Regions from separate parts of the uncultured Gilvimarinus sp. genome, predicted to be linked through region 2. Evidence: predicted binding sites of a transcription regulator. Region 2 holds the regulator's gene; each other region holds the start of a gene.
What was found. Region 2 encodes PhoB, which activates phosphate uptake and scavenging genes when phosphate is short. Its sites were predicted from a motif close to TGTCATAAANNTGTAACA; they were not measured.
Positions count from the first base shown of each region.

Region 1: a site for PhoB is predicted at 3,527-3,544, ahead of AACY82_RS11660 (phosphatase PAP2 family protein). Genes of this name have one in related genera too.
Region 3: a site for PhoB is predicted at 1,187-1,204, ahead of AACY82_RS09100 (ABC transporter permease subunit). Genes of this name have one in related genera too.

Region 1 covers NZ_CAXAUC010000007.1:35,503-46,378, forward strand. Annotated here, with positions in the region: gene AACY82_RS11645 (efflux RND transporter periplasmic adaptor subunit) at 1-901, shown strand, start outside; gene AACY82_RS11650 (efflux RND transporter periplasmic adaptor subunit) at 898-2,121, shown strand; gene AACY82_RS11655 (ABC transporter permease) at 2,118-3,356, shown strand; gene AACY82_RS11660 (phosphatase PAP2 family protein) at 3,585-4,334, shown strand; gene AACY82_RS11665 (DUF1206 domain-containing protein) at 4,381-5,178, shown strand; gene AACY82_RS11670 (lipid kinase) at 5,186-6,100, shown strand; gene AACY82_RS11675 (hypothetical protein) at 6,132-6,575, shown strand; gene AACY82_RS11680 (pseudouridine synthase) at 6,677-7,384, shown strand; gene AACY82_RS11685 (hypothetical protein) at 7,991-8,848, shown strand; gene AACY82_RS11690 (hypothetical protein) at 8,931-9,101, opposite strand; gene AACY82_RS11695 (hypothetical protein) at 9,227-10,519, shown strand.
Region 2 covers NZ_CAXAUC010000005.1:46,761-57,636, reverse strand. Annotated here, with positions in the region: gene AACY82_RS09910 (chorismate lyase) at 1-580, shown strand, start outside; gene ubiA (4-hydroxybenzoate octaprenyltransferase) at 573-1,442, shown strand; gene phoB (phosphate regulon transcriptional regulator PhoB) at 1,630-2,328, shown strand; gene phoR (phosphate regulon sensor histidine kinase PhoR) at 2,366-3,652, shown strand; gene AACY82_RS09890 (cellulase family glycosylhydrolase) at 3,741-4,724, shown strand; gene AACY82_RS09885 (dihydrouridine synthase) at 4,752-5,030, shown strand; gene AACY82_RS09880 (hypothetical protein) at 5,052-5,486, shown strand; gene AACY82_RS09875 (DUF885 domain-containing protein) at 5,495-7,297, shown strand; gene AACY82_RS09870 (hypothetical protein) at 7,358-7,801, shown strand; gene AACY82_RS09865 (diguanylate cyclase) at 7,909-8,853, shown strand; gene AACY82_RS09860 (DUF2147 domain-containing protein) at 8,916-9,368, shown strand; gene AACY82_RS09855 (putative glycoside hydrolase) at 9,401-10,048, opposite strand; gene AACY82_RS09850 (MipA/OmpV family protein) at 10,133-10,876, opposite strand, start outside.
Region 3 covers NZ_CAXAUC010000004.1:147,894-158,769, forward strand. Annotated here, with positions in the region: gene AACY82_RS09095 (phosphate ABC transporter substrate-binding protein PstS family protein) at 160-1,128, shown strand; gene AACY82_RS09100 (ABC transporter permease subunit) at 1,293-3,578, shown strand; gene pstA (phosphate ABC transporter permease PstA) at 3,594-5,261, shown strand; gene pstB (phosphate ABC transporter ATP-binding protein PstB) at 5,422-6,186, shown strand; gene phoU (phosphate signaling complex protein PhoU) at 6,244-6,978, shown strand; gene AACY82_RS09120 (thioredoxin family protein) at 7,125-7,679, shown strand; gene AACY82_RS09125 (mechanosensitive ion channel family protein) at 7,683-9,272, shown strand; gene purD (phosphoribosylamine--glycine ligase) at 9,390-10,682, opposite strand; gene purH (bifunctional phosphoribosylaminoimidazolecarboxamide formyltransferase/IMP cyclohydrolase) at 10,811-10,876, opposite strand, start outside.

The DNA.
Region 1 (10,876 bases), on a different contig from region 2:
GCGTTTGCGCGATTTGCAAAACGCGTTAGCCACGGAGCAACAGCGCTTAGAGAGCCAAGCATTGGACAATAAGCAAGAGCGAGAACAGTTAGAGCTGGATTTGGCCGAAGCCAAAATGGAGCTGGAAAAAGCCACCCTTAAATCGAGTAACGTCGATGATTTGATGGCGCGTTTAGAAGTCGAGAAGTTACGTATTGATCGTCATATTGCCGAGCTGAACTATGACATGGTGGATTTTCGTCGCGCCAACCGTATCAGCCAAATGGCGGTCGACCGCGAAATTACTGAAAGCGAAGTGTCGCGCTTAACCTCGGAGGTAAATGAACAGCAGGACGCCATCGAAGAGATGCAAATTCAAGCGCCGCGCCCTGGTATTGTGGTTTACAAGCCTAACAACGAAGGCGATAAGCCCGCTGAAGGCGATCAGTTTTCGGTGATTCAAAAAGTGATTGAGCTACCTGATTTAGAGAGCTTAATTATCGAAACCACCGTCGACGAACAGATTGCCCACAAAGTTAGCGCCGGTGACCGGGTAGAAATTAAGTTAGATGCAGTACCCGAACGCACGTTTACCGGCAAGGTGGATTCGCTGGGGCGAATTGTGCGTTTGAAGTCGCGCCGCGAGCCCAGCAAAGTGTTTGATGCTGTCGTCCGTATTGATAACCCCGACACCGATGCGATGCGGCCGGGGATGGCAGCACGCTTGTCGATCGTGCAGCGCATTGAGCCAAATGCCGTGGCACTGCCCCAACAAGCGTTAATGTATCGGGACGATAAAGCCTATGTGCGTGTAAAAAGCTTAACCGGCGAGCGCCAACAAGAGGTGAAAGTAGCGGCGCGGCAAGCTGGCGAGGCGATTATTACCGAGGGTTTGAATAATGGTGACGAGGTGATGCTGTGAGTTGGCGCTGTAAGTTAACGCGGGCGGTAGCACCCGGTGTGGCGATGATTTTTTTAACGGGGCTGATGGCCTGCTCCAGCGAGCAAGAGTCGACGACCTTAACCATGGTTGTCGCTCCTAAGCCTTTTGAGTTTAGCGTGCCGGCCAAGGGCGAGTTAATCTCGGCCGAAGAGGTGACCATCAACGCCCCGTCGGGTAACCGGGGCCGGTTAACCTTGGCGTGGATGAAAGAGGAGAACAGCCGGGTTAGCGCCGGCGACGTCGTGGCTCGCTTTGATGGCACTGAGCACGAGCTTGAAAAACAGCGCGCCGAACTTGAGCTTGCCAAAAATTCATTATCGCGCGATGTAACCTCGCGCGGCTTGGGACAGAACCAGTTTGCCATTGTTCAGCAAGCCGGTGAGGTCGCGCAAGAGAAGGCGATGGTCGAGCGCTTTAGTGTGGACGATTTAACCGTCTACTCAAAGAATGAAATCATCGACCAATTGTTAAGCAAAGATTATTTGGCCGCGCAACAGGATTATCTCGACTGGCGCCAAAGCTCGCAAAAAACGCAGGGCGAGGCGCAGCTACAATTGTTAAGCCTTGAGGGCAAAAACTACCAAGATAAAATAAAACTGCGTCAGGGGGCACTGGAGCACCTAGAAGTGCTGGCACCGGTTGGTGGTATTTTGATTCACGCCAAAAACTGGCGTGGAGAAAAAGTCCGCGCCGGCCAAACATTATGGCCCGGCTCTAAGTTGAGCTCGATTCCGAGTTTAGAAAAACTACAAGCACGCCTTTATGTACTCGAGACCGAGGCCGCCGGAATTGAGATTGGTCAAAACGCCGAGATTTTATTGGACGCCTACGCCGATAGACCGCTCACCGGTAAAGTGGTGGCGCTGGCTAACATTGCCGCGCCACGGGACACCCGCAGCCCCACCAAATATTTTGAGGTGATCGTAGCACTGGATCAGTCCGACCCGAGTTTTATGCGCCCGGGGCAAAAGCTTGAAGGCGACGTTAGGGTTGCGCATAAAGATAATGCGTTGAGCATCCCCAACCAAGCCGTATTTAAAGATGAACATGAATCCTGGGTTTATGTAAAGCGCGGCGGCGGGTTTGCCCGTCAGGTTATCAAAACGGGCTTGCGCAGCCTCACCCAAACTGAAGTGGTCGCGGGAATAACCGCTGGTGATGAAGTGGCGTTACTGAAGCCCGCGGGAGAAACCTTGTGAAGAAATTAAAAGAAAGCTTCTTAGAAGCATTAGAGCAGCTGTGGTTTCACCGTTTGCGCACCTTTTTAACCTTGCTGGGCATGATCTTTGGGGTGGGGGCCGTTATTGCCATGGTCAGCGTCGGTGAGGGCGCCGAAAAAGAAGCCCTGCAGTTGATCGAATCTATGGGGCTGCGCAATGTGTTGGTTGAAGAAAAGTCTATTTATGGCGAGCGCTTGCGCGATGTGCGTAAGCACTCGGTGGGGCTATCGCTGCAAGATGTGCGCGCCAGTATGGAGACGCTGCCCTTTGCGCTTAACTACAGTGCCGAGAAAAAAATCGAGGTGTACGCGCTGTTTAGCCGCAATGCTGACAGCGACAGTGAGGTCTTAGGCGTGACACCAAGCTTAAGTGAGTTGGGCAGTTTGCAGGTGGATCGCGGCCGTTGGCTAACGGATGACGACAACCGCTATTATCGTCAGGTGGTGGTGATCGGTACTGCGGTGGCTAATCAATTGTTTCCCCGTGGCGATGCTGTCGGGCAGACCCTTAAAATTAACCATCTGTGGCTGGAGGTGGTGGGGGTACTGAAAAGCAAAAACCTGAGTAAAGATAATTTTCAGGGCGTGCAGTTGTCCGGTGAAAATAACCGTATTTATATGCCCCTTGAGACGGCCTTAAAGCGTTTTGACTTTCGCGATATGGCCTCGGAGATCGATGCATTTAGGGTTGAGTTAAGCCCCGGCATTAGCCCTCAGGTGGCCGCTAAAAACCTCGGCCATTTGCTTGACCGGCGGCACGGCCAAGAGCAGGACTACAATATTGTGGTGCCCGCCGAGCTGCTTAATCAGCACGAGCAAACCCAGCGCATCTTTAACATTATTATGTCCTGTGTGGCGGGAATTTCGCTGCTGGTGGGTGGTATCGGCATTATGAATATTATGCTGGCGACGGTGCTGGAGCGCACCAATGAGATTGGCCTACTGCGTGCCATTGGCGCCACTGAAAAAAACGTGCGCGACCAGTTTATTATCGAGAGTGTCACCATCGCCGGTATTGGTGGCTTGCTGGGCATTGTGCTCGGCTTTAGCTTGGCGGCGGTGATCTCGACTTTTGCCGGCTGGCCTGTAGCCTGGTCGTTAAATGCGGTGGTGGTCGCGGTGTTGTTTTGTACCGCCACAGGTTTGATTTTTGGTATTTATCCGGCGATTAAAGCCTCACAGCTCGACCCGATCACAGCGTTGCAGCACGATTAAACCTGTGCGCCGGCCAAGTGCCGGCGCACCTCCTACCTTTTTGCGCTGATCTTCTATCGCCGGATTTTGCAAACTCTACCGGTTCGCGTCGTAATTTACAGAGCGCGTGCTCGCTAGCTGCGCGCGAGGCCGTGTGTTGCGGGGCTGCGGCGATGGCGTTGTTCTTGCAATATCCTATAGTTCTAACAACTAGACTGATAAATTCAACATATATTTAGGGTTGTGGGGATGATGGGATTTAATCGTTTTTTTACCTGGCTGGGCAGTCGTGAATTAACCGTAATGTGCGTCGTGTTTGCATTGCTGGCATCAATATGGGTGTTTGCCGAGATCGCCGACGAGGTGACCGATGGCGAAACACACGAGTTTGATCGCAGCGTATTGTTGATGATGCGCACTGCCGACGATGTCTCCGATCCTATTGGGCCCGGCTGGGTCGAAGAGATGGGACGTGATATCACCGCACTGGGGGGCAATGTGATATTGACGCTATTAACGTTGCTGGTGATGGGGTACCTCGTCTTGTGCCAGCGCCGCCGGTTAGCGTTAGTGGTGTTGGTGGCATCACTGGGCTCGCTGGGCGCTAACACCCTGCTTAAAGATTCCTATGAGCGCGACCGACCGGATTTAGTCCCCCACGGGGCCGAGGTGTATACCGCGAGCTTTCCTAGCGGTCACTCTATGGTGGCGGCCGCGACTTACTTAACCTTGGGGGCGCTGCTGGCTCGGGCCGAAAAGCGCCGTCGTTTAAAGGCGTATTATTTGGTCGCCGCGCTGACGATTACGTTGCTGGTGGGGGTTAGCCGGGTGTATCTCGGTGTGCACTGGCCTACAGATGTTCTTGCTGGCTGGACGGCGGGGGCTGGTTGGGCCCTAGCGTGTTGGTTGCTGGCCGGTTGGTTACAGCGCCGTGGCCAAGTCGAGCCAGAATCGAACAACCCTAGTGCTTTAGCGTCAGCTGATGAGGCGGCTAAGTAATGTGCCGCCACCTTCTTGGATTTAATCAAAACGTAAAGGATTTTAAATGAGTACACCCCTAGTTATTTTGGCCAATGTTTCCGCCATCGGCGTACTCGCACGCATGGGGTACACCGCACGCGCTCTGGTTTATTTAATGGTTGGCTCGCTCGCGGTTATGACGGCGATTGGGGTGGGAGGCGAAACCACCAACAGCCGTGGCGCTGTGCGTGAAATTGCGCAACAACCTTTTGGTCAATTTTTGTTGGTATTGCTGGTGGCGGGCTTGCTGGGCTACGTTATTTGGCGCACGACTCAAGCGTTGACCGATACCGATGATCACGGCACCTCGGTTAAAGGCCTGGGCGTGCGCGCGGGGTTACTTATTAGCGCAATTACCCACGGAACCTTAGCGCTGTTTACGGCAAAGCTGGTGTGGTCTGGCTCTGACGATAGCAGCGGACAACCGACGTGGCTGTCGTCCGACCCGGGGCTCTGGCTACTGGCGGCGATCGGCGCGGGAATGGCGGTTGCGGGCGTGGCACACATGGTAAAAGGCTGGAAGGTTGGCTATGAGAAGTTTATGCGTTTGCCGCCCTCGCAAATTGTCTGGATGCGGCCGCTGTGTCGTTTTGGTTTAGTGGCGCGCGGTGCGGTGCTAATTTTGATTGGCGCTATTCTCGCGCGTTCCGCTATCATGGCCCGCAGCTCTGAGGTGAAAGGCATCGCCGATGCGTTGAACACTTTGCGCGACAACCCCTACGGCGCCTGGATGCTAGGTATCGTAGCGGCAGGACTCTTTGCGTTTGGGTGTTATAGTTTGCTAGAGGCGATATTCCGCCGCATTGATAGCAATGACGAATAAGGTTGATATGAAAGCCCCGCAGATACGTAACGCTCTACTGATTATTAACCCTAAGGCGCGCCAGGGCGCCGAGGCGCAGTTGGATGACGGGTTAGCGCGGTTAGAGCAGGCGGGTATCAGCGTCGAGCGGTTAGCCTCCCAAGGGCCAGAGCAAAGCTGCCAAGCGGTGCGCGAACGCAAAGATAATTTGGACTTAGTCATCGTCGGCGGTGGGGACGGAACGATTAGTTCTATGGCCAGCACCTTGTACCAATGCGACTTACCCCTGGCCGTGTTACCACTGGGCACCGCAAACGATTTAGCTCGCTCGCTGGGCTTGACCGGAGCACTTGACGAGGCCTTTGACGTTATCGTCGCTGGGCAGCGTCAGCGTATTGATTTAGGTGTAGTGAACAAACATTATTTTTTTAACGTCGCGCACCTCGGGCTCGGGGTTCAGGTTTCCGAAGAGCTTACCGACGAGGTAAAAAAGCACTGGGGCGTGTTGAGTTATCTAAAAGCGTTTTTTGCGGCACTGGCCCGTGTTAAACAGTTTAAAGCCAATATGTCGGTCGATGGTGTGCATTACCGCCAGCGCTCTATTCAGATGGCGATTGGCAACGGCCGCTATTACGGCGGTGGCAATGTGGTGGATGAAAAGACCCGCATTGATGATGGCAAGCTGTCACTGTACAGCTTGCGCCCGCAAACCGTGTGGGAGCTATTAACCTTGGCGCCGCTGTTGCGCGACGGCCGGCAGCGTTACAATAAACGTGTATTTAATGTGCAAGCCGAACGCATAGAGATTACCACTGGCCGTAAACATATGGCGATCCACGCGGATGGTGAGCCGGTGGCGCAAACCCCCGCGCATTTTAGTGTGGTACCACAGGCCTTAGAGGTTCTGGTGCCAGCGTTTACAGAGACTGACTTGCCCGAATAATGGTTACTTATTTACAAAAGGATGCCCGCTCATGAGTGTATTGCGCAATGATTTACAAGTCGCACTAAACGATTTACATGTGGCCTTAATGGAAAGCGCCGATCACTACCGTTATGCCGCCGAGTTTGTCAGTGACGCGTTAACGGGCGAACTATTTGAAACCCTTGCTGAGGCGCGCGATCTACTTGCCGACGAAGCCGAAGAGGCCATACGCGATAGCGGCGATCTACCCTCTGTCCCCGATGTTGATCGCGAAACCGGTGAGCAACTGCTGCAGCGCCTAGAGGCGGTATTTTCGGCGGACGAGGCGGCCGATGTTATGGCGCAACGGCTAGAGGGAGAGGCTCAGTTTGAAGAGCTTCTGAATACCCCTGGGATAAAAGCAATTGACAAGGATTACCCCACACTGCGCCGCGCTTGCTTGCAAAGTATTGAGGTGGCCAGAGAAAAACTTAATGGCTCAGCGCCCTCTTAGTGTCTTTTTCTGGCGTTTACGGTGTATAGCGCCGCTACATTTAACGTTTAGCCTCTAGTTTATTGCCGAGATCAGTATGTTGCGTTTGTGTACGTTATGCCATGAAATCTAAAGTTAGTCGGCTCGATCGTTTTATTAGTCAGAATAGTAATTTCTCAATTTCAGACGTGCGGTTGTTAATTGCGCAGCAGCGAATTTTTTTAGATGGCTGTGCGGCGTGCTCAATCCAGCAAAAGGTAACGCAATTCACTCGTGTGGTACTGGATGGTTGTTTTCTGCAAAATAACCAGCCGGTTTATCTTATGCTACATAAACCCCAAGGGGTCGTTAGCGCCACCCAAGATGCCAAGCATAAAACCCTGCTGGATCTTATTCATCATCCTCAGAAGCACGAACTGCACATTGTGGGACGCCTGGATTTTAATACCACAGGAGTTGTGTTATTGACTAACGACGGCGCCTGGTCACGCAAGATAAGTTTGCCCGAGACAAAACTGAGTAAAACGTATGAAGTTACCTTAGCCCAACCCCTGAATGATAAATATATTGCAGCGTTTAAAGACGGCATCTATTTTAATTATGAAAAAATCACCACTCAACCGGCATCGTTAGAAATCTTAAGTGAATACACAGCAAGACTTTCGTTGACCGAGGGAAAGTATCATCAGGTAAAGCGGATGTTTGGTTTTTTTCAAAACGAGGTGGTGGCGCTGCATCGAACTTCTGTCGGAAATCTCGCTCTCGGCGATCTTAAGCCAGGCGGCAGTCGTGTACTAACTGAAAAAGAACTCGACGAGCTGTGGGCTTAAGTGCACATTGGTAAAAAACAATGTGCACTTGCTGGTGTTTTGCTCAGCATTAAGCAAGCGTCGACGATACCATGAGGCAATATGGCTTCATGGTATCGAGCCTTGTTATAACCCTAGCGGTAAAATTACAGCCTGCGTTTAACCGCCGAGTATATTGGTGCTCGCTTTTTTGGAGGCCTTTGCGGCTTTTTTCTCTTTGGCGGTTAAAAGCGGTTTCTTCTTGGTATCTTTTTTACTGTTTTGCCCTTTACTCATGATACGTTCCTTTTAAGTTGCCTATAAAGCTAAGGGCAATGTCAGTCAGTTCAAGGGCTGATATTGCCTACGGTAAAAACGCCACATTGTAGAGTAACAGCAGCAGTATGGCCCTAAGTAGCGGCAATAGATAGCGATAGTGTGTTAGTGGTTAAGCGTGGGTGACTATTGTCCGTGCGACTCTTTGTAAAGCACGAGTAAAGCTTTACAAAGAGTACTCAAACGAGCCGGATTTGTTTGACAGAAGATCGGTTAATACTTATTTTATGTTAACGATAACAATTCGGTGGCCTTGATGGCGCAGTAGCTATTGAGTCAGGCGGAGAACACAACATAAAAAGGTAAAATGCCATGTCGATGATAAGAACGCCCCGTTTACTCACATCCCTATTGCTGGGCTTGGCTGCGGCTCACGCAAGCGCTTCGGGGTTTGGCCCGGCGGCGGCCGTGAGTGGCCAGTTTCAGCCAGAGCAGGATTTGTTGGTTGCTAATTTTGATAGCAAACCCGACCCCGATGACTTACAAGCGATCGCGGCGCTGGGCACAATGCTGCAGCACGAACGATTTTCTGAGGTCGATTTTTTAGCCGTGGCCGGCGCTTACGGTATCCAAGGCGGTAGCTATATTGCGGCGCCAAAGCTTTTTAAATTGGCGTTTGGCGATCAGTGGGTAGATGCGCACGGTGATCGTGAAGCGGCGGTTAAGGCGGCAAGTCAGCGCGCCATTAAAACCTTAAAAGACGGCGGTGATGTCTGGCTACAAGAGGCGGGGCAATCAGATTTTAGCGCGATGCTGGTTAAAGCGATCCGCGCAGAGTTGCCAGCACTGAATAGTAAGCAGCGAATTCATACTGTGCAGCACAGTACTTGGAACGAAGAGCAAACGACCCCCGAAGATTTTTTATACGTTCGCGAATACACCGATTACAGTAAAATACCCGATGGCAACGGCGGTGGTAACGGCACGCCGAGCTTTAACAATAAAGACGGCCGGTGGTGGACGATAGTGACGCAACACGAACAGTTAGGGGCGTTGTGGAAAGAGGCAAAACGTTTAAGTGATGCTAATAATGCCCGCGCTGGTTATGACAACCCGACAATTGCCGCCGGTGGTTTTGATTTTTCGGATACCGTAGAGGCGACCTGGATTTTTAACCTAAATCAATTAAAAGATACCGATGATTTTTTTGCGACATTTGTGGGTGAATAAAGGGCGGCCTAATAGATTGCTAAACGAGCCGGCATAAAAAAGCCGAGGCATGTGCCTCGGCTTTTTTGTTTAACGCTCAGTGTTAATCGGCAAAAGCATTCACTGTTTCGATGCTGCCGTCTTCGTTGTGATGGATCGGCATCATCTTCACATTACGCAAGTGAGTCTGGCCGCCAGAGAGTTTCGTGTCGTGATAAATGTAGTGGTAGAAGGGGGCGTCAAGAGAGATCAGGCGCTTACGGGGTTGAGTCATGGCTCCTCCTTGAACGTGCGGTGCAGTGAACCCCTTGAATTTACTTTGGTTTAGAGGTGTGGCATTGTCAAGTTTTGAGTGTCCCTAATATTGTTGTTAGAGCAGCAATTTGGTGAGTGTATGAATTGTCCGATAAGCCGGATGTTATCCGGATGTTGAGCCGAGTTTTTGTTGTATTTATTATTTTTTTGATGCTTTCGGGGTCGACTATTGTTCAGACTGAGCGGAGTGAGCTTCAGAAAGAAATCGACAGGGAGTACTCAGGTTCGCGTTTTTGGTATCACCCAGAGCTGGTGGCCCGGTTAGGGCGACAAGCTGACCTTATTGTGAAAGCATGGGTGGCTAGTGACCTAAGTGATGTAGATGTGGGTCCACCAAAGTTTTTACTGGAAATGAACGAGGTGTGCTTTTCGGTTTCAGCGGTTGCCAAAGGAAATGTTCCTTCTAAAGATATTTCTGTGTTTGTTCGAATTTCGGCTTTGCCCTTCCCTGGAAGCAAGATAAATTGGGTCGAGGCGGTAGAGGAGCGGCACGACGATTGGGCCGCACAGAGGAGTGCGCTGAGGGACGACTTAAGCTTAAATCAAGAAGCGTTCGATATGGGAGATGTTACGGAGAGCGTTTATGTCGAGAATCGAGAGTCTCTAAGTGCCAAGCTGCAGAGTGTTCCGTGGCTTTCCTCTGTCAGCGATCTGGACTACTTGTCACACACAGCGATACTTGATGGTCATGAGTACATTCTTTTTCTGACGCGGAATGGCGATGGCTCATATGAGATTTTAGCTCCTGCTTTCTATGAAGCTAAGAAATTAACAGAGCTCCAAAGGGCGCTTAGTTCTACCTCTTCACCTGATGAAGAAAAAGCCTTATTAGAGTTCCATCCTGTCGATGCATCTGATTTTCCAGATGGCCATTGCAAAATAATTACTAATGAAGTTGATAATCATGTCAAGGATGCACGTAACGATTTTGGGTCACGCTATTTGCATGTGGATGATCGCCAAGATGAGCGCGATCTTGATGAGTCGTCAGGTGAGCCCACGGAGGAAGGTGCGCTCTTGCTAGAAAAAACGTTGGTTTCAGCTATTTTGTACAGAGATGCAGGGCATGTAATTGACGTTCCGATAAAATACAGTATTACACAAAAGCAAGTAGACCTAGCCATTAGCTCATCAGGCGTCGAGTATCTTATTTTTAATCTTGGTTTAGATGTTTCGTTGATGGTTAATGAATGTAATGGAGAAAAGAGAGTAGATAGATTGCGTTCTTATGCGCGCAATATGGTTACAATCAAAAATTTACTTTTTCAGTATAAAACAAGTGAAGAGTTCCGGCAGCTATTTGAAAAAGTTGTTGACCCCCCATCTTTTGACGTTTGTGCGTTCGCGTCTGATGTTGTTGATTTTACTCAGCAGTAGCTCGTCGCTGTAATGGTATTTTTGAATTATATAGGTGCCTCAAAACTTTTCTTGCTGGTACTAGATTTTTGGTGGAGGAGTAAGGTCTTAATGGGATGGTAAGGGATTGCAAAGCTGCCCGCCAAGTTTAGGAGTACGACCGGGGTCAGGCATTACGATTTACACCGGAGGGAATGCCAGCATTGGAGCGGGGTTCCAGTTGTTGCTCGGCCAAATCAACGGAATTAATCCCGCATTCCCTGCTTCACGCTCGTATCGCCATCTGGATGGTATAGATCCTGCTTGTTCAATGTTCTTCTTTACGAGTTGCCCTAAAATACGCTTTAGCAGCGCTAAGAGAGCAAAAATCACAATCTT
Region 2 (10,876 bases):
GGCAATATCACGCGGCGCGCCTGGCCGGTTTGCCCGGCGCGGGCTAGGGCTTTGGCAGCCGGCGGCCCACACCATTAGCGTGCCCCAACCGTTACGGCACTGGTTGTTTGATGACAGCTCGCTGACCGCCAAGTTACGCAAGCGCAGTGCCGGGCAACTACAAGTACAGGTATTGCGCCAATACTGGGGGCTGCCGACCTTATCGGAGCGCTGCACCCTTAAACAAAGCCGCAGCACCGCCCTGATTCGCGAGGTGTTATTGCTGGGGCCGGATGCCATTCCGTGGGTGTATGCGCGCAGTGTATTCCCCGCCGACAGCCTAACCGGCCGCTTGCGCCATTTACGCAAGCTCTCCAACCGCCCCCTGGGAGGCTTTTTATTTAGCCATCGGCAACTGGGGCGCTCACCCATGCAAATCGCCCAGCTACCACCTCACGAGCGGCTTGTGCCCCCCGTGGTACAGGGAGATGATATGCTCTGGGGCCGACGCTCAAAATTTTTTCTATTCGGTAAAACCTTACTGGTTAGCGAAGTGTTTCTGCCCGCGCTGATCGACTCCCGGACGAGACAACATGATTGATACCATCTGCCATCGCCTAACGCTGTACGCACAACTCACCCGCTTAAACCGCCCGATTGGCTGGCTGCTGGTGTTCTGGCCCACGCTGTGGGGGCTGTGGCTCGCCGCTGATGGTAAGCCGCCGGTGCATCTGGTGATCATTTACAGCGTGGGCGCTATCGCTATGCGCTCGGCCGGCTGCGTGATCAACGACTACGCCGACCGCAACTTTGACGGCCACGTTGAGCGCACCAAAGACCGCGTGCTCGCTACCGGCAAAGTCAGCGTCAAAGAGGCGTGGGCGGTGTTTGCCGCGTTAGTGCTACTGGCTTTTATTCTGGTGCTGTTTACCAACACCCTAACGCTGTATTTGGCCTTTGGCGGGCTGGCACTGGCCTGTAGCTACCCCTTTATGAAGCGCTACACCCATTTGCCACAAGTGGTACTGGGGGCAGCCTTTGCCTGGGGCATACCCATGGCATTTGCCAGCGTGCAAGGTGAAGTGCCCGAACAGGCATGGCTGATTTACTTTACCGTGGTGCTCTGGACCATCGTCTACGACACGTTTTACGCCATGGTCGATCGCGACGACGACCTGCGCATCGGCATTAAATCCACCGCCGTGTTGTTTGGCGATCAAGACCGCGTGATTACCGCTAGCTTGCAAGTATTGGTGGTGCTTGGCTTGCTCTTGATGGGCTCGCGGTTTGAGCTAAACGGCCTGTACTACATCGGGGTGGCCGTGGCGGCAGGGCTGTTTGTCTATCAACAGCGGCTGATTCGCTACCGTCAGCGCGGCCCCTGTTTTAGCGCTTTTCTCAACAACAACTGGGTCGGTGTCGCCGTTTTCGCCGGCATTATTGCAGGTCTAATAAAGTGGTAAAACCTCGCGGTTTTACCCGCAAACTGGCTTTGGCGGTAAAATTTACCGCCGGGCTGTCATAAATATGCAACAATTTAACCATTAAATACGCTTGCAAAGAAGGGGGCGAATCTACGCTGATCGGTTATCAGCCGCAGCCACCGCTTCACTGATTATCCGCAATTGATGGAACATACAGGCAGGCACTATGACAAGTCGCACCATCCTTATCGTTGACGACGAATCCGCAATCCGCGATATGCTGCGTATCGCCCTCGAGATGGCCGAATACCGCTGCTTAGAGGCCAGCAATGCACAGGACGCTCACGGCCTGATCGTCGATGAAAAACCCGACTTGATTCTGCTTGACTGGATGATGCCCGGCACCAGTGGCATCGAGCTGGCGCGGCGCTTAAAGCGCGACGAAGTTACCGCCAACATCCCCATTATTATGCTCACCGCCAAAGGCGAAGAGGACAATAAAATCCAAGGGCTAGAGGTAGGCGCCGACGATTATATTACCAAGCCTTTCTCGCCTCGCGAGCTGGTAGCGCGCCTTAAAGCGGTGCTGCGCCGCGCCGACCCCCACGCCAACAGCCACCAACCCATACAGGTTCAGGGCTTGTGCTTAGACCCATCCAGCCACCGCGTTACCATTAACGAGCGCGAAGTGGATATGGGTCCCACCGAGTTTCGTCTGTTGCAGTTTTTCTTAACGCACCAAGAGCGCGCTTACACCCGCAGCCAATTGTTAGATCACGTTTGGGGTGGTAACGTCTATGTCGAAGAGCGCACCGTCGATGTTCATATCCGCCGCCTGCGCAAGGCGCTAACGGTCGATCAACACGAAAACTTAGTCCAGACCGTACGCGGCACGGGCTACCGCTTTTCGACCAAGGCCAGCTAAAAGCCTCTGATCACGCCGATACAGGACTGACACCATTTTGCTACAGGGATTCAATGCCGAGCTGAAACGCTTGGCCGTTATCTTTATCATCGCCGTTATTATCGGCATGCTAATTGACCAGCTTGCGTGGACCTTGGTGCTCTTTGCCTTTTGGTATATCGGCTGGTGCCTGTGGCAAATGCTGCGCCTCAATATCTGGCTCAACGGCAGTCGCAAAAGCCAACCGCCCGAGGCGACCGGCCTGTGGGGCGACGTATTCGATGCCATTTACCACTTACAGCGGCGCCAAAAACGCGAGAAGAAAAACCTTCAGGCGGTTATCAATCGCGTGCAAGAGACCACCTCGGCCCTTAAAGACGGCGTAATTTTGCTCGACTGGCGCGGTTACCTCGATTGGTGGAACCCTGCCGCCCAGCGCTTACTGGGGTTTTACAACTCAGATCAAGGCCAATCGGTCATTAACTTTATTCGTCATCCGCGCTTTGTCGATTACTTTGAAGCGGGCGATTACTCCGAGCCGCTGGATATCCCCTCGCCGCGCTTTCCCGACAAGCGCTTGCAGTTTCAAATCACCCGTTTTGGTAAAAACGAGCGCTTGATTGTGGTGCGCGATATCACCCAAATTTACCACTTAGAACAAATGCGCAAAGACTTTGTCGCCAACGTCTCCCACGAACTACGCACGCCGTTAACCGTAATTAGCGGTTACTTAGAAACCATGGCCGACAACAATAAAACCCCCACCTGGGACAAGCCGCTGGAGCAGATGCAGCAGCAGTCCAAACGCATGTCGCTGTTAATTAACGATTTGATTATGCTGTCTAAGCTGGAAACCACCGATACCGGGTTTAACCAAAAACGCGTCGAGTTAGAGCCTCTGCTGCAAACCGTAAAGTCCGAGGCCGCCGTGCTCAGCGACGAAAAGCAACAAACTCTCACCCTTGAATGCACCCCCAAGTTATCGATCATTGGCAACGAAAAAGAGCTACACAGCGCGTTTTCTAACTTAGTGGTTAACGCCGTCAAATACACCCCCGAGGGGGGCAAAATTGCCATGCGTTTATGGCGCAGTGGCCCACGTATTTACTATTCGGTCAGCGATAACGGCGTCGGCTTTGACGCCAAACATATTCCGCACTTAACCGAGCGGTTCTACCGTGTGGATGCCAGCCGCAACAGTGGCACCGGCGGCACCGGGTTAGGGCTCGCAATCGTCAAGCATGTATTGCTGCGCCACGATGCCGAGCTGCAAATCAACAGTGAAGTAGGTAAGGGCAGCGTCTTTACTTGCGTGCTACCCGCCAACGACACAACCCTGTCATAATTTTTTAACGACAATCGCCTATCGACGCATCAAATCGGGTTAAACTGTAGGCAAACCCGATCCCTTTTGGCGGAAACAGATAGGCAGCATGAAATTATCGCTATTACTTATAACCCTCTTGCTCATCAGCGGCGCCAACGCGGCTGATACCCCCTCTACGGCAACGTTTAGTGTTAAAGGCCGCCAGTTGTTTGATGCCTGTGGCGAGCACTTCGTGCCTATGGGACCCAATCGCATGGTGTTTTGGCTTGACCGCACCGGGTTATCGAGCTTTAGTGAGATCGCCAAAACCGGCGCCAACACCGTGCGCATCGTCTGGAGTACCGAAGGCAAACCCGCCGAATTGGACGCTGTGTTAAAAAATGCGTTTAAGCAAAAACTGTTTCCTATTATCGAGCTGCACGACGCCACCGGCGACTGGTCTAAGTTGGACTTACTGATCGACTATTGGACGCAACCCGAGATAGCCGCCACCATCGCTAAACATCAGCGCTACACAATTGTTAATATCGGCAATGAAGTGGGCGACAAAGTCGCCCTTGATGCGTACACCAAAGGCTACACCCGCGCCATTACCCGTTTGCGCGAGTCGGGCTACCGTGTCCCCTTAATGATCGATGCACCCGGCTGGGGCAAAGATATCGATACCTTACAAGCGGCGGGGCCAGCGCTGATAAAAGCCGACCCGCAAAAAAATATTTTATTGTCGATCCACATGTGGTGGCCCAAAATGTGGGGCTTTGATGCCGCCCGGGTACGGGCCGAAATGCAAGAGTCTGTCGATGCCGATTTACCGCTCATTATTGGCGAGTTTGGCGATCGCTGGGATGACAGTGAAGGCGGCGCGATTCCCTACCGCACCATTGTGCAAACGGCTCTGGAATTTGACATTGGCTTTTTGCCTTGGTCATGGGGCCCGGGCAATAAACCCCAAAAACATCTAGACATGAGTGACGATGGTACCGTCGAAGGATTAACCGGCTGGGGCCGCGAAATTATGCTCGACGAAACCTACGCCATAGCCCGCAACGCCAAGCGCACCCACTTACAAAATACCGGCGAATGCCCGTAACCGGGCGCGCCAAAAATCGGAGCGACTATGAACCTACCGGAAAATCAGTTGCGCGATAACAAACGCAGTAATTTTTTGCGCCGCAACTACGACAAAGTAAAACACAAATACGCCGGAAAAATTCGCCACAAAGCCATTGAACGGGCGCGCACTCGCATTTATTTGCACGGCCGCAAGCCAGAAGATTACGAGCCGGATGTGCTAGAGGTTATCGTCAAAGAAGAAGAAGACAAAATCATCAGCGAGTATAAATCCCGCGGTATCGTAGCGCTGATTGCCGCGCTGGGCTTGAGCTTGTTTCCGTAAGGCAGAGGGTAGGGCGACGATATGTTTCGGTTTCTCGCTAAGTCGGCTTTAGCCACGGTTATTTGGAAGCGCTACCGGCGCCCCATCGTATCGACGCTAGCGCTGTTTATCAGTTACTTTTTTATCGCCATGGTTCACAGCGATTACGTCTCGTGGGCAACCACCACAGCGCAACACGACAACCTTTGGGCATCGTTTGTGGTTAAGTGGCTAGCGCTCATCGGCATTACACTTTTATATTATTGGTTTAATACCCGCAGCCTAGCAAAAATCAATAACGAAACCGATGCCGAGCGCCACACAAAACCTCACAATAAACAATCGCGCCGTACGGCCCATCCGCCACCCGAGGCGGCAGGCCCAGACCCTTTTGCCAATATTCGCAGCAAAGACAAACTGCGCAGTCGCGCCGATGTCGCCATGGAACAACCCAGACAAAACCACAAACACCACTAAGGACTTTCATGAGTTTAACTAAGCGCGTGATAATAAGCGCTCTACTGCTTTTGGTTAGCCAGTTGTCAGCGGCGAGAACCGCCGACCAACAAGCACTCGCTCTGTTCGAGCAGTTTTTTGAAGAGCAAGTATCTCTTAGCCCTATGTACCAAACCCATTTAGGGCGCAAAACCCACTATGGCGAATGGGACGATATTAGCTCCGCGCAAAGTGCGCTGTATCACAGACTCAACCAGGATCAACTCACCCGATTAAACGAACTCGACAGCAGCAAACTCAATGCCGATAACCAGTTCAGTGTCGAGTTAATGCGCTTCGAACTTGAGCAAGATATTAATAGTTACCAATGGCGCGATTACAACTACCCGGTCAACCAGATGTTTGGCCTACACGCCACCGTCGTTTCGTTTTTGATCAACTCACACCAAATTACTAACGTCGATGATGCGACCGCTTATATCTCGCGCCTGCAAGGGGTTAAGCCGTTACTGGAACAATTAAGCGTTAACCTTAAGCGCCGTGCACAAAAGGGCATCTTGGCTCCGGCTTTTGTCTACCCACAAGTGCGCAGCGACATCGTCAATATCACGACCGGCAAACCATTTAATCAAGACGCCAGTGAGTCGAGCCCGCTCCTGGCCGACTTTACGCGCAAAATAGATGCGCTTGAGATAACGCCTGAGCGACGCACACAATTACTGAGCGACGCAAACCAAGCACTACTCAAAAGCGTTCAGCCCGGCTACCAACAGCTGTTAACGGTGTGGGACAAACTGGCCGAACAAGCTGACACCCGTGACGGTGTGTGGAAGTTTCCCCAAGGCGATGCCTACTATCAGTTCGCACTAGCGAACATCACAACCACCGACATGAGTGCCGACGAAATCCACCAGCTGGGACTGGCCGAAGTTGCGCGCATTCACGCCGAGATGGAGCATATTAAAAAGGCCGTAGGCTTCGCTGGCAGCTTGCCGGAGTTTTATAAAAAGTTGCAGGACGACCCCGAACTCTACTACCGCGACAGCGACGCAGGCCGAGCGCAGTACCTTAGAGACACCCGCGTCCTGATCGACACTATGCGCGACCGCTTGCCCGAGCTATTTGGTCACTTACCTAAAGCCGATCTACGCGTAAAAGCGGTGGAGCCGTTTCGCGAGAAGTCGGCCGGTAAAGCCTTTTACCAATCGCCTGCCGCCGACGGCTCGCGCCCGGGTATTTATTACGTCAATCTGCACGACTTAAGTGCCATGCCCCGCTACCAAATGGAGGCACTCGCTTACCACGAGGCCTTGCCCGGCCACCACATGCAAATTGCCATTGCCCAAGAGCTTGCCGATTTACCGGCGTTTCGCCGCCACGGCGGCTACACCGCCTACACCGAAGGCTGGGGCCTGTATGCCGAGCAAGTGCCCAAGGAAATTGGCCTTTACGCCGATCCATACTCTGACTTTGGTCGCTTAAGTTTTGAGCTATGGCGCGCCGTGCGTTTGGTGGTAGATACCGGCATCCACCACTTAAAATGGACCCGCGAGCAAGCCATTGATTACTTTGTCGCTAACACGCCCATGATTCGCGATGACGCGCGCCGCGAGGTCGAGCGCTATATCGTTATGCCGGGTCAAGCCACCAGCTATAAAATCGGCATGAACGCCATACTTGCGCTGCGTACTCAAGCCCAAAGGGAACTAGGCGAAGACTTCTCCCTCAAAGCCTTTCACGATCAAATATTGGGGGCCGGCGCGCTGCCATTAAGCATTCTGGCGCGGCGCATACAACGCTGGATAGCACCCCGCGCGGACGAGCCGCAATGACGGTGATACAATTGCCGACCTATTCGCACTGAACCTGTTTACCGACCATCAAGAGGCTTTATGCACACACTGATTCGCACCGCGCTTACTTTGCTACTCACGACCGTCGCGCTAAATGCCCACGCCGATTTAAAACAGCTGGGGACGGACTTTCGCACCATGATGTCAAACTACACCATGAACCAAGCCATAAAACAGCGCTGCCCGGATATTACTTTACCCGAAATGCAATCCCGGCCTATCGTCGAGAGAGCCATGCAAAATAAGCTTGGTATTCAGAATTACATCCAGCTGATGATGAGCATCAATAAATCCGACGACAAAAAAAATGCACTGGCCACCGTCGATAAGCTCTGGGAAAGTATCGAAGGCTGCGAAGACCCCAAGCTAACCGCCGCACTGGGCCGCATTGCCAAAGCCCACAGTGAAGCTTATGCCCGTTTTGAGTCCGAGCCGGCACTTGTTAAACCCAAAGACGTACCTGTGCCAATGCGCCGGCGGTAATATAACCTTCGCAGCGGCGCGTACCATTGTGACGCGCCGCTTGCCTTACCCCCGTAATGGCGCCTAAGATCTTATAAATAAAAACTTCTCTTACCTTTGGTAAGCCCATGAGCGACGCCCAAGATTTGCTGCTGGATATGATCGCAGCCCTGCCCGACCCGGTGTTTGTGTTAACCGAGTCAGGGCGTTATGTGGCATTGCTCGGAGGCCACGATCGCCAGTACTATCACGACGGCTCACACCTGGTAGATTTCACCCTCAATGACGTTTTACCGGCAGAAAAGGCGGATTGGTTTCTCCAAGAGATACGCACCACTATCCACCAAAACCGCTTACGTATCGTGGAATACAGCTTGGCGGGCCGAGATGTCTCGGGGCTACCGACCGATACCGGCCCAAGGGGCGACCTTTGGTTTGAGGGGCGCATTCAGCCGCTGGCCAACCCTATTAATGGCGAGCGGGCAGTCGTGTGGGTCGCCTCCAACATTACCGAGCGCCACGACCTCCAGGGGCAACTGCAAACTTTAAGCGAGACCGACGAACTCACCGGGGTCTACAATCGCCGTAAACTATTGGCCGAACTTGAGCAAAATTTTGCCAAGTTTCAGCGCTATCACACACCGTTAGCGCTGCTCATTTTTGATATTGATTATTTCAAGCTCGTCAACGATCAGCACGGCCACCTATTTGGTGATCAAGTGCTGCGCGATCTGGCGCAGCAATGCCAATCCCAGCTGCGCGAGCCGGACACCTTAGGGCGTTTTGGCGGGGAGGAGTTTGCTCTAGTATTACCCAACACTGAGCTTAAACAAGCTTTGCAACTGGCCGAGCGGTTGCGCCTCGACTGTGAGCAAATGCGTTTTGCCAGCACCACCAATAACGCGGCCATCACGATCAGCATTGGCCTCAGCGTTGCCACCAAAACCGATCGTGACATTACCGACCTACTCAGACACACCGACGACGCGCTCTATCGCGCCAAACACGCCGGGCGCAATTGCGTAAAATACCGCACGCCGGATACTGGCAGCCCGCCCTCGATGGATCTATAGTTTACAGTGGTGCCCAACCGACAACTCTCACTCTACAGGCACCTCTAACGTCGAGGTAAGCTATGCAGACACGCTCCCAATTTCGCCTTATCCTGCTGATAGTATTCGCTGCTTTTAGCACCCTTTGCCAAGCCGCAGCCGTCGAGGGGCGCTGGATCACGATCGATGACCGCGACGGCAGTCGCAAAAGTATCGTCACCCTAAATTTAAACGCGGCGGGCGAGCTACAGGGCACAATCACCCAGCTCTTGCGCGAAGAGGCCAAAGGCTCACGGTGTGAAAAATGCCCCGAGAACTTTAAAGACCAGCCCTTAGAGGGGCTAACGTTTATGTGGGGGCTAACCCGCGAAGCCGAGGGCGAGTGGGCTGGCGGTAGCATTCTCGACCCTAAAACCGGCAAAATCTATAAAGCCAAGCTGGAGCTCAACGAAGGAGGCAACAGCCTGACGGTACGCGGGTTTATCGGTATATCACTGTTTGGCCGCAGCCAGACTTGGGAGCGCTATACCCCCTAAGTCTAAATAGCGGTGCCAAAGCGTATCGACCACTATGGCGCCGCTTGATCGTTAGGCACGCAGCCTTCATCGCCGGCAGCCATAGAGCCGAGGCTAATTTCCGCAATATGCAGCTCCAAAGCGCCCGTGGTGCCGATGCTAAAGGGCGAAGCCACTTTGCTTAGATCAAGTCCGTTGGCGGCAAAGCAATCCAGTGCCAAAGGCAGCGCCATCCACTGACCACGAGGCATCCCCCTGAGGTTATCCGCCACATCAACCTCGGCTTCACAACCTTCACCACAGCTCATTTTGACCTTAACGGAGCCCGGCACCCGGCTCTCAACTTTAAGGGCAACTATTAGCTCGGCGGCCTGCTCAAACTTAGATAAATCCACGCTGCGGCCACTAATAGCGACACCGCCCCAATTATCTTTACGATCCCATTTCAGCTTGATGGCATCGGGGAACTGCTCAGTCGCCGCACTCGACATACGAACCTTGCCGCTACTGCTTTTGCCTTCGTTAGCCTCTAGCGGTTGCCACCAGTTACCCGGATCAGACAACACCCAGTGCCAAGCATCGGGCGTCTGGCCTTTGGCAAAATAGATAAAAGTGGGGTTCAGAGGCGCCTGATCGGCGGCTAAGGCGGCAGTACTAGGCAATAAGGCTAGGGCGACACCCATTACAATGGTACGAAACATTCAATCATCCTCACGATTATTATTAATTATGTGATGATTAATATTATGCTTGGCACTGTAGAGCGTCAACCACGAGATGACTGCTTAAAAAATGACCCAACTAATAGCAAAGCCGCCCATTACATTGTGCTCGGTTTCCACCAGCGGACTATCGCGAAAGTCCGTCCCCTGCAAATTAGAGTAGCGCAGATAAAACGCAAACCAATAATCGCTAAAGCGCCGGCTTAAAGCCGCCTGAGCATTAAAACCATTGTAGCCACTGCTCGCCTCGTAAGCTGGCCGATCGGGTAGGGCGTACTCTGGCTTAACCGTGTAGTAATAATCGTGGTATTTACCCGAGGCAAACACCGGCCCCGTGCGGGCGGTCCACTTCCAACCACCTTTGATGGACTGTTTATAGACCAACGATGGGGTACTCACGACCCCAATATATTCGGGCGAGCCGTCACCCAAAGCGATGACCGCCCGCAGCGGCAACGAGAGCGAAAAGCCTTGAGAGAAATTAGGCCCGGTTAAATTAACCTTAACCGCGGGCCCCGCCTCTAGGGTAGAGCCAAGCTCTTCCATCCCCTCGCGCAGTTCGTTTTTATCGCTGTCGGGGGTTACCGACACGGCCATACTGGCGGTTAGCTCCAGCGCATCGGTGCGTAAAAAGTCGCCCTGCAAACCGTCACCGTCGGTACGAAACACCGGCCCGCGATACACCACGTAAGGAATCGGGGCGATATAATCGCGATAGGATTTGGAGCCGCGATAGTCTGGGCCATATAAACCGCCCACTCCGATGCCCGCTTCCCAGCGTTTTTCGGGCTCTTCTTTCACCAAGCC
Region 3 (10,876 bases), on a different contig from region 2:
TTTTTTTGTGCTTGTAATTAGAGGTCAACAAGCGCTGCCGCTGAAATATGTCGGTTCGGTGACGGTTTTCTTACAGTCTGTCACATAACTGTCATACAGGGTCGCTAGAGTGCGCCCGAGATCAACATTTAACGGCTGTAATCAATTGAGGAGCGCTCCATGAACGTCACCACCTTTATTCGCGGCTTAGGCCTAGCCGGTGCTTTGCTTAGTACGGCGGCAGTAGCCGACCTAGATCCACAACTACCCGACTATGAGGCCGCCTCCGGCGTCTCTGGCAATGTGAATAGCATTGGCTCGGATACGTTGAATAACCTGATGACCTTGTGGGCCGAAGAGTACGCCAAATACTACCCCAACGTAAATATTCAAATTCAAGGGGCGGGTTCGTCAACTGCGCCGCCTGCGCTGACAGAAGGCACCGCTAATTTTGGCCCGATGAGCCGTGAGATGAAGGCCTCAGAGATTCAGTCATTTGAAGCGCACCATGGTTATAAGCCGACGGCGGTACCGGTTGCGATCGATGTGGTGGCTGTCTACGTAAATAAAGATAACCCTATTAAAGGCATGACAATGGCTCAAGTCGATGCCGTTTTCTCGGCTACCCGTTTATGCGGTTACGGCGAAGATATTACCCGCTGGGGTGATCTCGGCCTTGACGGGGCTTGGAGCAACCGCGACTTTACCATTTACAGTCGCAACGCAGTCTCTGGCACCTATGGCTTTTTTAAAGACGTTGCACTGTGTGGCGGTGACTATAAAGCGAGCATCAACGAGCAGCCAGGTTCTGCCTCTGTGGTGCAGGGCGTTAGTGAGTCGATTAATGGTATTGGCTACTCGGGTATCGGTTACGTAACCTCAAGCGTGCGCGCTTTGCCGCTAGCGGCAGAGGAGGGGCAGCCATTCGCCCCGGCCGATGCCGCTCACGCCGCCGATGGCAGTTATCCAATGGCTCGCTTTTTGTATGTCTACGTTAATAAGCACCCTAATCGTCCGCTTAATCCGTTGCAGTCTGAGTTTTTAAAAATGGTTTTGTCTAAACAAGGGCAAGAGGTCGTGGTGCGCGATGGTTATATCCCGCTGCCAGCCACCGTTGCCAAGCGCGTTAGTACTGAGCTTGAGCTTTAAGTCGTTGTGTTAACCGTGACGGCAAGCCGCACCGCGTTAGAGCTTGCTGTCACGGCACTGTAACAAAACTGTCATTTTTCGTTGTTAGCATGCCGGCCAATTAACATAACAAGTGCCAACTGGGTCGGCCGGCCCGCTTTCTATCAGCATCAGGATTACGGACTATGAGTGAGATAACTCCAGCTGGGGCGGGGGGCGAGAGTCTAATGCCCAATGCCGAGCAGCGGGCCAGGCTGCGTAATATTCGTCGCCTGAAAGATAAATTTTCACGCTGGGGGGTCGCGAGTGCAGGCCTCGCCGTAGTTGGTGCACTGGGATTAATTTTCTTTTACTTGTTCTCTGAAGTGGCGCCACTATTAAAAAGTGCCGATGTCGAGGTGCTTGAACGCTATGATCACTCGCAAGTGACTGCGCTGGGAGATCCCGAACACTTGGTGTTAGAGCGTTACGAGCAAATTGGCGCCAGCTTTACCGCCGGTGGTGATGTGCAATTTTTCTCGGCCGACAATGGAAGCGCACTAAGCGCTTACCAAGTGCCTCGTTCCGAGGGCGCGCAATTTTCAAGTCTGGGTTTTGGCACCCCGGTCGATGGCTTAGTCGCTTATGGCTACGACAATGGTCAGCTGGTGCTTAGTCAACTGAACTATAAACTAAGCTACCCAAACGACACGCGCAAAATCACCCCCGAGCTAGTATACCCTTTGGGCGAAGAGCCAATTGTGATGGATAGCGAAGCGCGCGCACTGGCAACGGTTGCGGTGCAAAAGACGGCACGCGGCTATGCTCTGGCGGCTGCCACCGAGGACGGCCGCTTGCTGCTCGGTCGCTACACGACGCGTGAAAATATGATCACCGGTAAGGTGACGACCAGTGGTCGCGTAGACGCCTTGCCTGCACTGCCAAATGACGCAAAAGTGCGTTTTATCCAGCTGGATAAAACCGCGAGTCACTTGGTTATTGCCGACAATCAAGAGCGCTTGCATATTTACGATGTCGCCGATGCTACAGCGATGAGTTTGACCGAAACGGTCGCAACCGAGCGCGGCCAAGTGACGGCACTGCAATATTTGGTGGGTACGGGGTCGCTGGCGGTGGGGACTAATCAAGGCTCTGTCAGTCAGTGGTTGTTGGTGCGCGATCCGCAAAACACCTATCGCTTACAACCGGTGCGCGACTTTGAACCGCTGCCGGGTGCGGTCACAACCATAAGCCCGGAATACGCACGCCGTGGTTTTTTAGTCGGCGACGATCAGGGCACGGTGGGCATTTACTATGGCACGTCGTCGCGCACCTTAATGGTTAAGCCGATGACTGATGGCGCGATCGAGCAGTTGGCAATTTCCCCCATCAACGGCAAGTTGCTAATTTACGATGCATCGGGCCAGCTTAGTGTCGCCAGTGTTTGGAATCAGCATCCCGAGGTGTCGTTCAGCTCGCTGTGGCAAAAGGTTTGGTATGAAGGGCGCTCCGAGCCCGAGTATGTATGGCAGGCGTCATCCGGTGGCGATGAGTTTGAGTCGAAAATGAGCTTGGTGCCGCTGTCATTGGGTACGCTTAAAGCCGCCTTTTTTGCCATGTTGTTTGCGATTCCCTTGGGTATCGCCGGGGCGCTTTATACCGCCTATTTTATGACCCCCAAAATGCGCGGTTTAGTAAAGCCATCCATCGAAATTATGGAGGCTTTACCGACGGTTATTTTGGGTTTTCTGGCCGGCTTGTGGCTCGCGCCATTTTTAGAAAATCACTTGCCTGCCGTCTTTAGCATCCTGATTTTTATGCCGATTATGATGGTGCTGGTGGGCTTTGCCTGGAGCCGTCTGCCGCAGAGTATTCGGGTGCGTGCCCCCGAGGGGTGGGAGGCGGCGATTTTGGTTGTGCCTATCTTGTTGACCGGCTGGTTCTGTATTGCTTTAAGCCCCCATGTTGAGGTGTGGTTTTTTAGCGGCAGCATGCGCCAGTGGTTTACCGACTACGGCATTAACTATGATCAGCGCAACGCTTTAGTTGTCGGTATGGCGATGGGCTTTGCCGTGATTCCCACGATCTTTTCGATCGCCGAAGACGCCGTGTTTAACGTTCCGCGCCATCTTACTCAGGGCTCGTTGGCCCTGGGCGCCACTCGCTGGCAAACGGTGGTTGGGGTTGTGCTGCCCACCGCGAGCCCCGGTATTTTCTCGGCGGTGATGATGGGCTTTGGTCGCGCCGTGGGCGAGACCATGATTGTGCTGATGGCGACCGGCAATAGTCCGGTGGTGAACTTTAATATTTTTGAAGGTATGCGAACTTTATCGGCCAATATTGCGGTGGAGTTGCCCGAGACAGCGGTTGCCAGTACCCACTTTAGAGTGTTGTTCTTGGCCGCACTGGTGCTCTTGGCGTTGACCTTTATCGTCAATACTTGCGCTGAAATTATCCGTCAGCGCTTGCGCAAACGCTATAGCAATCTGTAACTGGGAGTCGAGGCAATGAAACATTGGTTAAAAAGTGGCGCTCCCTGGGTTTGGCTAAACGGCGGCGCCGTCGCGGTTTGTATGGTCATGGTGGTGGGGCTGATTGGTTTAATCGCTATTCGCGGTTTTGGGCATTTTTGGCCCGCCGATGTTGTTCAGATGACGGTCGTTGAACGCGATGGTACATCGGTTGCAATTTTAGGCGAAGAAGTCCGCTCTGAGGTGGTTCCCGCCGCCTTGGTGCGGGGCGCCGGTTACAACGTGCCCGAGGCGCAAGAGCTGGTTACCCGTTACTTGGTGAAACAGGGTAATCGTGACATTAATGCCAGAGACTTTAACTGGTACCTAGATGTGGGCATGAGCGAGTGGCAGAAGCCGGAAAACGCTATGGTCATTGAGCGCCGTGAGTGGGGTAACTTTTACGGTTTTCCGGTGGCGCTGTTAGAAAACGGTGAGGTCATCGCGACTGCTCAAGATAATACCTTTTGGGATCAAGTGCAGCAGCGGGTGGCGCGCAGTGTTGCGCTGCACAATGAGATTCGCCACATAGAGAAAGTCGATATTGGCCGTATTAACCATAAGCTTGAGCGCATCCGCTTAGACCGCCGAGGACTGGAGTTGGACGGCGCTGATTCGGCGCGCATGGCCGAGGCCGACGCCGAGTTTAGTGCGCTACGCGCCGAGCTAGATGAGCAGTACCGAGTGGTTAAAGCTGAGCGCGACGAGCTTTATCGCCAATTAAAGCGCGATACCCTAAAAGCACAAGTGGTCGATGGCCAAGCGGTGAGTATTGCGCTGCAAAACATTGTCCGTTTAACCCGCCCAAACGCTATGGGTGTTTTTGCCAAAATGGGGCAATACGTCGAGCGCTTCTGGGAGTTTTTATCGGACGAGCCCCGCGAGGCAAATACTGAAGGGGGGATTTTTCCCGCGATTTTCGGCACTGTCACCATGGTCATTGTAATGTCTATTATCGTTACGCCCTTTGGTGTGCTGGCCGCGATTTATTTGCGCGAGTACGCCAAGCAGGGGCCGGTGCTGCGTGTTATCCGAATATCCGTGTATAACTTGGCCGGTGTGCCATCCATTGTTTACGGTGTATTTGGCTTGGGCTTTTTTGTGTATTTTTTAGGGGGAAGCCTCGATGAGTTGTTTTACCGAGAGTCGTTGCCCGCGCCCACCTTTGGTACGCCAGGCTTGTTTTGGGCCTCATTGACGTTGGCGTTGCTCACTTTGCCGGTGGTGATTGTCTCCACAGAAGAGGGGCTATCCCGCATCCCGACCACTATTCGCCAAGGGTCATTGGCGCTGGGTGCGACTAAGGCAGAAACCTTGTGGAAGGTGGTGGTACCGCTGGCCACACCGGCGATGATGACAGGCCTGATTTTAGCCATTGCCCGCGCCGCAGGTGAAGTGGCGCCTTTGATGTTGGTTGGCGTGGTAAAGCTGGCTCCCTCGCTACCGCTTGATGGCAATTACCCTTACTTGCACTTGGATCAGAAAATCATGCATTTGGGTTTTCATATTTACGACGTTGGCTTTCAAAGTCCAAACGTCGAGGCCGCCCGCCCGCTGGTGTACGCTACCGCGTTGACCTTGGTAATGCTGATTATTGTCTTGAACCTTGCAGCTATTCGTATTCGTAACAGTCTGCGCGAGAAGTACCGCAGCGCGTCCGATTGATAACGGGAGTGATATCATGTTAGAACCAAGCGATCTTGTCGAGCCTAACGAAGCGTCAGTTCCGGGTGCGGATGCGCAGAGTATGGAAAGAGAATTGCACGAACCTGGCGCGAGTACGCCGTCATATAAGCAGACCTTTGATCAGGCAGAACCTTCAGCTATGGAAAACGAAACAATTAAACTTGAGGTCGAAGACCTAAAGCTTTATTACGGCAACGATCAGGCGCTAAAAAATATTAGCCTGCAAATACCGGAAAAAAAAGTAACGGCTTTTATTGGTCCGTCTGGTTGTGGTAAGTCGACGTTGTTGCGCTGTTTTAACCGCATGAATGACTTGGTCGATAGCTGTCGTATCGAGGGAAAGATCTTACTGGACGGTGAAAATATTTATGATGCATCGGTGGATGTCGCCGAGCTGCGCCGCCAAGTGGGCATGGTTTTTCAAAAACCGAACCCGTTTCCCAAATCTATTTATGAAAATGTTGCCTATGGTTTGCGGTTGCAGGGTGTTAAATCCAAGCGCACACTCGATACCGTGGTTGAGAACTCGTTGCGCGGGGCGGCTTTGTGGGATGAGGTAAAAGACCGCTTGCACGACAATGCCTTTGGCTTGTCTGGCGGTCAGCAGCAGCGTTTGGTGATTGCTCGCGCTATTGCTATTGAGCCGGAGGTGATTTTGCTGGATGAGCCAGCCTCGGCCCTTGATCCTATCTCAACCCTAAAAATCGAAGAGTTGATTTACGAGTTAAAAGACAAGTACACCATTGTGATTGTCACTCATAATATGCAGCAAGCCGCTCGGGTATCCGATTACACTGCCTTTATGTACATGGGTGACTTAGTCGAGGTGGGTGATACCGATACCCTGTTTACCAACCCGACTCAGAAACAAACCGAAGACTATATTACTGGCCGATACGGCTAGTGTGGGCGCGCAAGTGCGCGTGTAAATGGCTTTATTACGGAGTAACCGGCTATGGCTATGGATATTACCAGTCATACACACCATATTTCCCAGCAGTTTAATATCGAGCTGGATGATATAAAAACCCACCTATCAGAAATGGGGGGGTTGGCCGAGCGTCAGGTCAATGACGCTATTATGGCGATGATTGATGTCGACGTCGAAAAAGCGGAGCAAGTTGTCCGTGGTGACCACAAGGTTAATTCGATGGAGGTTTCCATTGATGAAGAGTGCGTGCGTATTCTTGCCAAGCGCCAACCAGCCGCCGGCGACTTGCGCTTGGTCATTGCTGTGACCAAAGCGATTACGGATCTGGAGCGGATAGGCGACGAGGCTGCAAAGATTGCGCGACAAGCGATGGCGCTGGGCCGTGACGGTGCGGCTCCCCGTGGTTATGTCGAAATGCGCCATATCGGCGAACATGTCTCGCGTATGCTGCACGACTCTTTGGATGCGTTTGCTCGGCTGGATCTTGATGTGGCCCTGAAAGTTGTCCAGACAGATCGCACCGTTGATCTGGAATACAGCACGGCAATGCGCGAGATGATCACTTATATGATCGAAGATCCGCGCAGTATTACCCGTGTGCTGAATATTATGTGGTCGCTACGCGCGCTGGAGCGGATTGGCGATCACGCGCGCAATATTGCACAGTATGTTGTGTACTTGGTTATGGGTGCCGATGTACGTCACGGCAGTATTGAGGAGATTGAAGAACAGATTCAACTGGAGCAAGATGATTCCGGGGCTTAGCTCAGCCCTAACGCTGTAACAGGCTGTCTGGGCGGTGATCCACCATGATTGCAAGGGTGGGGTAGAGTCGTTTTTTTGCACAGGTTTTACATTGAGGGCCTCACGCGCTTTAATGGCACTGTGCAAATAACAGAAGGAAGTATTTTATGGCTCGTACCCCCTCCAATATGTTGCCACTGGGCACCGCTCTGCCCGAGGTAGAACTACCCGACGGCGCCGGTGATTTGTGCAATATCGCGGCAAATGTACGCACTAATGGCTTGCTGGTGATGTTCATCTGTAATCATTGTCCGTTTGTCCTACATATCGCGGACTTTCTTGCCCCTCTGGCCCGCCAGCTGGCGCAACAAGGTATCGGCTGTGTCGCCATTAGCTCGAACGATGTCAACAACCATCCAGAGGATGCGCCTGATAAGATGGTAGCATTCGCCGCCAAGCACAACTTCCCATTTCCCTACCTTTATGATGAGTCGCAGGCGGTGGCCAAAGCTTTTGATGCCGCTTGTACACCTGATTTTTATCTGTTTGATGGCGATAAGAAGCTCGTTTATCGCGGTCAGATAGACGACGCCCGGCCCGGTAACGATGCTCCGGTTGATGGCCATAGTTTGTTGGCGGCCGCCCACGCGCTGGCACAGCAAGAGCCCGTAGCGGCCGAACAGAAACCCAGCTTAGGGTGCAATATCAAATGGAAGGGTTAGTCATTGAGCGCGAAAGTAGCCTGGCTATTGCTGGCGGTCTATGGGTTTGCATGGGCTAGTGCCCACGCCCAAGACGTTACGCTAAAGGATTTAGTAGAGTCGAACGCTGAAGCGGCCGAAGAGGCCGCACAAGTACAGCGTGACCAGCCGATGGCAACGCCCTTGGGCGCAGTGCTATTGATTCGCGATGCCGGCCGACAGCAGCAGTGGGAGCGTATGGCCGAGTACGCGGACTTTCGCTATTTAGATCCCGCTATTATTGATGAAGGCCCCGCCGTATTGATGCGTAAGCTCGCCGTGGTGTGGGAGCAGTATCAAATACTAGACTTGCCCAACCTGAATGACACCGAACAAGGCAACCTTAACGATGGCCTGCCCCCGTACCGTGAACGCCTAGGGAGCTTACGGGAAGGCTCGACCCACTATGACATCTTGTTGCAACGCGTACCCGATGGCAAAGGCAACCAACTCTGGAAAATATCAAACGCAACGGTGGCGCAAATACCGCAGCTTTGGCAAAAGTTTGGTTACCCGCCGCAGCTAGAGCGGTTAGAGCGATGGCTGCCAGAGTTTCGCCTGTTTCACATGCATAACTGGCAAGTATTGATGCTGTTTGTATTGGTGCTGGTGGGGTGGTTGGTTAGCGGCGTTATTCGGTGGATTTTGCTGAAACTAATGACGCACCTCTCGGTTTATGGCGACACGATGCAGCAGTTGGTGCGCCAGCCGCTGCGGCGGTTTCTGTTTTTTTGTTTCCTTAACTGGGGTGTTTATCAGCTGGGGCTGCCGCTTAAAGTTCGGGTGATATTTGACTCGGGTTTTTTAGCTTTTTTAGCCGGTATGTTTTTGGTGCTTGGGATTGTGGAGTTTGTTAAGGCGGTATATATAGCGCGCTCGATCGCCAAGGATGAAAGTTACTCTGAGGGTTTTGTGCGTCCCCTGGTGACCATTGTTAAAGTGTTGGTGGTGATTTTCGCCGTTTTATTATGGCTACAAAATGCCGGTTATAACATGGCGACGATATTAACGGGGCTGGGCATTGGTTCGCTGGCGATAGCATTAGCGGCGCAAAAAACCTTAGAAAATATTTTTGGTGCATTTACGTTGTTTGTGGCCCGACCGATAAAGCTCGGTGATTTTTGTCGTTTTGGTCCGATTGTTGGCACTGTTGAAGAGATCGGCTTGCGCTCCACCATGCTGCGTAAACTCGATCGGACTTTGGTGAGTGTGCCCAACTCCATTTTCTCGGTCGAGGTATTAGAAAACCTCTCTGAGATCGATCAACGTTTATACCGGCAAAGCTTTTGTTTATCGGCCGAGGCTGAAAGCGATAAGATCGCATCACTATTGGCAGATATGAACGCCGTGTTAGAGCAGCAAGATCAGGTGCTAGAGATCTCGCGGCGGGTGCGATTTGAGCAAGTAACCCGCGAAGGGTTTGTGGTTCAGGCAAACGCCTATATTGATACCAGTGATTTTAATGTGTTTTTGGCGGTGGCCGAACAACTAAATTTGCAGCTGTTGGCAACCGTAGAGCAACATGGCATTGCACTGGCGCATTGGTTGCCGGAATTACCGCAAAACGAAAGCTAGCGTGTTACTGCCAATGTTTGATGATATAAATTATGAAGATATAAAAAAGCCCCGATAATCGGGGCTTTTTTATAATGGTGCCAAAAAGTGCAGGGAGTTTTCTCTGTGGCGGGCGAGTTATTCCCCCTGCTGCTCCCTTGCAATGGCCCGATAGGCAATGTCGCTGCGGTAGTTGACGCCGCTCCAGGTGATTTTTTCGGCGAGCTTATAAGCGCGTTCTTGTGCCTCTTTAACAGAGTCGCCCAATGCGGTTGCACACAGAACCCGACCACCGTTGGTGACTATGTCATCCCCGTTGCGCGCTGTGCCGGCATGAAACACCTTTTCGCCTGCCGTTTCAGTGGTGGGCAGGCCCGAAATCGCGTCGCCTTTAGGGTAGCTGGCAGGATAGCCGCCAGCGGCCAATACCACGCCGACGGAAGCGCGTTGGTCCCATTCGACGGTAGCTTTGTCAAGCTCACCGTTAAGGGCGGCTAGGCAGAGTGACACCAAATCAGATTGCAAGCGCAACATGATTGGCTGTGTTTCAGGGTCGCCAAAACGACAGTTGTACTCAATCACTTTAGGTGCACCGCTGGCATCGATCATTAATCCCGCGTATAAAAAACCGGTGTAGCGATTGCCCTCGGCCGCCATGCCTTGCACTGTGGGGTAAATGACTTCGTCCATAATGCGCTGGTGCACCGCATCGGTTACTACGGGGGCGGGAGAATAAGCCCCCATGCCGCCGGTGTTCGGGCCAGTGTCGCCGTCACCCGCGCGTTTGTGGTCTTGGCTGGTGGCCATCGGTAATACATTTTCGCCGTCGACCATCACAATAAAGCTGGCTTCTTCTCCGCTGAGAAACTCTTCGATCACCACCCGACAACCGGCATCGCCAAAAGCGTTGCCCGATAACATATCGCGCACAGCAGCTTCTGCTTGCTCAAGGGTCTCGGCGACAATTACACCTTTACCGGCAGCAAGGCCGTCGGCTTTAACGACAATCGGTGCGCCTTTTTCCCGTAGATAGGCGAGTGCTGGCTCGACTTCGGTAAAGTTCTGGTAAGCGCCGGTAGGAATTTTGTGACGCTCTAAAAAGTCTTTAGTGAAAGCCTTTGAGCCCTCCAGTTGCGCCGCGCCTTTGGTGGGGCCAAAGCAGGCCAGGTCGCGCTCGGTAAAATAATCTACTACGCCTTCAACCAAAGGTACTTCGGGGCCGACGATGGTTAGTGCGACTTCTTCGGTTTTAGCGAACTCCGCCAGCGCGGCAAAGTCCAGTACGTCGATATCGACGTTCTTTAGCTTATCATCCAGTGCAGTACCGGCGTTGCCTGGTGCTAGGTACACGGTTTCTACTTGTTGACTTTGCGCTGCTTTCCAAGCCAGAGCGTGCTCGCGGCCACCGCCGCCAATGATGAGAATATTCATTTTTTTACGGTAAACGGGGAGCGGTAAACGGAAAACGCCGTTACCGCTCAACCCTTCCTCCCACTCAGTTCAAAAGTTCAAAGAGTGGACGAGGGGCGTTCGCCGTACCCCGTCCACCGTTAGCCGTTTTAGTGCCGGAAATGACGCATGCCGGTAAAGACCATTGCGATTCCGGCTTCATCGGCGGCGGCGAT